DNA from 2 places in the Longispora sp. NPDC051575 genome. Region 1 is predicted to be linked to the other one. Evidence: riboswitches for the same ligand, from Rfam matches in the RefSeq annotation. Region 1 holds a riboswitch; the other holds the start of a gene.

Region 1 (2,394 bases):
ACAACGCCGCCGGCACCGCGTCCGGCGTCGACGCGTCCAGATCCGACACCGACACCGACGACAACCCGAACGCCCGCCACACACTCAGCAGATCGCCGTCCACCGTCGTCTCGTCACACGAGATACCCACCAGGTCCGCGTCCACCAGCCGCAGGTTCACCCCCGCCTCGGCAGCGGACGCCACCACCTCCGCCGCCCGACCCGGCACCCGCGCCGTCACCGTGTCGAAGAACGCCCCGTGCACCACCTCGACACCACCCTCACGCAACCCCGCCGCCAGCACCGTCGCCATCCGGTGCGCGCGCTCCGCGATCTGCCGCAACCCGTCCGGACCGTGATACACCGCGTACATCGACGCCATCACCGCCAGCAGCACCTGCGCCGTGCAGATGTTGCTCGTCGCCTTCTCCCGCCGGATGTGCTGCTCCCGGGTCTGCAACGCCAACCGGTACGCCGGATTGCCGTCCACATCCTTCGACACACCCACCAGACGGCCCGGCATGTTGCGCTCCAGACCCGCCCGCACCGACATGTAACCCGCGTGCGGACCACCGAAACCCATCGGCACCCCGAACCGCTGCGCACACCCCACCGCGATGTCCGCGCCGATCTCACCCGGCGCGCGCAGCAGACACAACGCCAGCAGATCCGCCGCCACCGCCACCAGGGCACCGCGCGCGTGCGCGTCGACGATCAGCGCCTCATGGTCGCGGACCACACCCGACGCCCCCGGGTACTGCACCAGCACCCCGAAGAACTCACCCTCCGGCAGCCCCTGCGACAGGTCGGCCACCAGCACCTCGATCCCCAGCGGCTCCGCCCGGGTCTCGATCACCGCGATGGTCTGCGGCAACGCGTCGGCGTCCACCACGAACCGGTCGCTCTTGACCTTGCTCACCCGCCGGGTCAACGTCATCGCCTCAGCGGCCGCCGTCGCCTCGTCCAGCAGCGAAGCGCCCGCCGTCGGCAGACCGGTCAGGTCCGAGATCACCGTCTGGAAGTTCAGCAGCGCCTCCAGGCGCCCCTGCGAGATCTCCGGCTGGTACGGCGTGTACGCCGTGTACCACGCCGGGCTCTCCAGCACATTGCGCAACACCACCGGCGGGGTGTGCGTCCCGTAGTACCCCAGGCCGATCATCTGCGCCATCGGACGGTTACGCGCCGCGATCGCCCGTAGCTCCGCGATGACCTCCGGCTCCGTCGCCGCCGCCGGCAGACTCAGCCCCTGCTGGGTACGGATCGCGTCCGGGATCGCCGCGTCCAGCAGCTCCTCGGTCGAGCCGTAGCCGACCAGGTCCAACATCTTCTGCGAATCGGCGGCCGAAGGACCGATATGGCGGCGCGAGAACGGCACCCCACGGGAAAGATCAGTGAGACTGGCGCGAGAACTGGACATACATGTGCTCCAGGAGAGTCGGCTCGGGCAAATGAGCTTCCTCCCCCTCTGCGCGCGGGCATGACCCAGTCCAGAGGTGCCTGCCCGAGTGGTCCTTTTGCCTGAGAGTTTCCGGGGAGGTATTGCCCCTTCGGCGCCCCCCACCCGAAGGCAAGGGGTCTCTCCCACTCGGGTGAGACGGCAGCGCAACCGTACCACCGGTGATCCGCTCCACGGATGGCCCAGGTCACTGCGCGTGATCTGTCCGCTTGCGGCGGATTCTCAGAACGCCAGGCACTCGCACTCGGTCATCAACGCCCGCACATTGTCCACATACCGCTGGTTCGGGATCCGGATCGTGTGCGTCGCCTCGTCCTGCACCCCCGCGTGCCCCACGTTGTACGCCGCGATCACCACGTTCAGCAGATCCGGGTTCGCCAGGTCATAGGTGTGGTCGAAGTACAGATCCCCGAAATATCTGATCAACCACGCCAGGTACTCCGCACCCAGCACCGTGTTCCCCTTCAGCGTCTTCGGGTCCTCCGGCGTGTCGTTGAACTTCAGGTTCATCCACTCCACCGTGCCCGGCATCAACTGCATCGTGCCCATGCCGCCGTCACACGCGATGATCGCCGACTGCCAGCCCGACTCCTGCCACGCGATCGCCTTCATCAGGTTCACCGGAACCGTGAAGTGCACCGACTGCCAGTACTGCCGGTTCGCCGCCGCCGTCAACGCCGCCTTCACCGCCGGGCGCTCGGCGTTCGTCCCCTCATAGCGCCGGCAGTCACTGCCCGGGGTGTGCGGCGGCGCGGCCGGCGGGGTCGGCACCGGAGCCGGCGGCGGCTGGTAGCTGGGTTTGACCTGCGCGGGCTTCACCGGCGCCTTCGTCGGCTTCGCGGACGGCGACGGGGCGACCGTCGGCGCCGCGGACGTCGGGGCACTGCTCGGGCTCGCCGACGGCGACGGCACCGAGGCCGCCTCCTTCTTCGCCACCGGCTTCGGACGCGGCGGATCCC
Region 2 (2,394 bases), on a different contig from region 1:
GCGCGGGTGATCCGGGAGGCCGCGCGCCAGTCCTGGCGCGAACACGAGCAGGGCTACAGCGACGAACCCTGGACCCTCGGCCGACTGGGTGACCTCCTGTGGTGGCACTCCCCCGGCTCCCACGAGGGTATTCGGGAGCTGGTGTCCGGAACCTTCGCCTCGGCGGCCCACTCCCACAACCTCCCCGCGACGCTCACGGGCCTCGACCTCGCGTACCTCGTGTACTACTGCGGCGTGCTCAAGCCGCTCCTCTCGTCCTGGCCCGACAGCCGGGAGGAGCTCACCGCCGAACTGGACTTCATCCGGGTCGCCCTCGCGTATGACGGCCCGGACCAGGACACCATTCACTATGAGATCCGCCAGAACGTCCTCTACTACCTCGACGCCCCGGAGGACGTGGAGAAGATCCGACTGGACAACCCGGACATCGCGGAGTTGATCGCCCCGTCGGGCTGACCCCGGCCCGAGAGCACGGCCCCGACCGGTACACGGTCGGGGCCATCACCGCGTCCCGCCATCTGGCCCCCGTCTTGACCTGCGCAGCCGCTCCCGCCTACTCTCACGGCACAACTGCACACGCCATCGATCCCGGCGGGAGAGCTGACCTTCGAGGTCACGCCGAAGGAGCAAGACTCCCCGCACACTCTCAGGCCCACGTACCGCCCGGGTTAGGCAACTCTGGAAAGCAGCCGCGAGGCTCACCCACGGTGCAAGCCGCCCACCACGGCGGTGAAGCTCTCAGGTTCCGATGACAGAGGGGGAGGCCCACCCACTCCACCCTGGGAGCCTCCTGTGCGCACCGCGCTGTACGAGCACCATCTCGCCCTGGGCGCGACCCTGACCGACTACGCGGGCTGGCGCATGCCCCTGCGGTACGGCAGCGAGAGCGCCGAGCACCTCGCCGTGCGCAGCGCCGCCGGACTCTTCGACCTCGGTCACATGGGCCAGTTCGAGGTCATCGGGCCCGAGTCCGCCGCCGCGCTCGACTACGCGCTCGTCGGCCGGCTGTCGGAGCTGGACGTCGGCCAGGCCCGGTACACGCTGCTGTGCCAGTCCGACGGGGGCATCCTCGACGACCTGATCTGCTACCGGCTCGCCGAGGACCGCTACCTGGTGGTGGCCAACGCGGGCAGCACGAACGTGGTGGCCGACGCGCTGTCGGTGCGGCTCGCCGGGTTCCGGGCCGACCTCGTCCGGCTCGACCGGTCCCTGATCGCGATCCAGGGGCCGAGCGCCGCCGGGATCCTGGCCCTGATCTGCGACGCGCACCTCGGCGGCCTGCCGTACTACGCGATCACCCCCGGCTCGATCAACGGGATCCCGCTGTGGGTGGCCCGGACCGGGTACACCGGCGAGGACGGCTTCGAGCTGTACGTGCCCGCCGAGCACGCGTCCGCCGTGTGGTGGGCGCTGACCACGACCGGGGAGCCGCACGGGCTGCGGTCGGCGGGGCTGGCCTGCCGGGACACGCTCCGCCTGGAGGCCGGCATGCCGCTGTACGGCCACGAGCTCAACCCCGACACCACGCCCTACGACGCCGGGCTCGGCCGGGTGGTCCGCCTCGACAAGCCCGACGACTTCGTGGGCCGGGCCGCGCTCACCGCCGCCGCCGAGGCACCCCGTACCCGTCGGCTGGTGGGTCTGGTCTCCGCCGGCCGCCGGGTCCTGCGCGCCGGCCAGCCCGTCGTGGACCTGCGCACCGGCGAGCGGCTGGGCACCGTCACCTCCGGGGCCACGTCCCCCGTCCTGCGCCGTCCCATCGCGATGGCCTACGTGTCGACCGTCAACGCGCCGCTGGCCGTGGACGTGCGAGGCAGCCTCGAACCCGTCGAGCTGTCTGCCCTACCGTTCTACCGAAGGAGCACGTCGTGAGCCTGTCCTACACCGCCGAGCACGAGTGGATCACCGGCGAGGAGCCGGCGACCGTCGGCATCACCGCGTACGCGGCGGAGGCCCTCGGCGACATCGTCTACGTGGAACTCCCCGAGCCGGGTACCGAGCTGAAGGCCGGCGAGACCTGCGGCGAGCTGGAGTCCACCAAGTCCGTCAGCGAGCTGTACGCCCCGGTCACCGGCACCGTCGTGGCCCGCAACGAGGCCGTCGTGGCCGACCCGTCCCTGATCAACTCGGACCCGCAGGGCGCGGGCTGGCTGTTCTCCGTGGCGGTCACCGAGGCGGGCGAGCTGCTCACCGAGGAGGCGTACCAGGCGCTCATCACGGCCTGATCCACGCCCACGGCCGGCACGCGGTCCGGGCCGGCGTCCGGTCCGGTCGGCATCCGGTCAGGGTCGGCGGCCCCGGGGCCGGCGGGGTCTACCAGGAGCTGGTCTCCACATGCCGGGCCAGGCGGCGCAACCCCCACCGCAGGGACGCCGCCGCGCCCGGCCTGACCAG

The links. A riboswitch is a leader RNA that binds a small molecule or an ion and turns the genes downstream of it on or off. The one in region 1 is predicted to bind glycine.
Region 2: it holds a riboswitch for glycine, as region 1 does, so the genes downstream of both, gcvT (glycine cleavage system aminomethyltransferase GcvT) here and gcvP (aminomethyl-transferring glycine dehydrogenase) in region 1, are expected to answer to the same signal.

What each region holds. Positions count from the first base shown of each region.
Region 1 covers NZ_JBFAZP010000003.1:307,391-309,784, forward strand. Annotated here, with positions in the region: gene gcvP (aminomethyl-transferring glycine dehydrogenase) at 1-1,396, opposite strand, end outside; glycine riboswitch at 1,476-1,573, opposite strand; gene AB0M43_RS08935 (lytic transglycosylase domain-containing protein) at 1,658-2,394, opposite strand, start outside.
Region 2 covers NZ_JBFAZP010000008.1:336,332-338,725, reverse strand. Annotated here, with positions in the region: gene AB0M43_RS25680 (hypothetical protein) at 1-456, shown strand, start outside; glycine riboswitch at 583-672, shown strand; gene gcvT (glycine cleavage system aminomethyltransferase GcvT) at 793-1,872, shown strand; gene gcvH (glycine cleavage system protein GcvH) at 1,869-2,225, shown strand; gene AB0M43_RS25665 (SRPBCC family protein) at 2,314-2,394, opposite strand, start outside.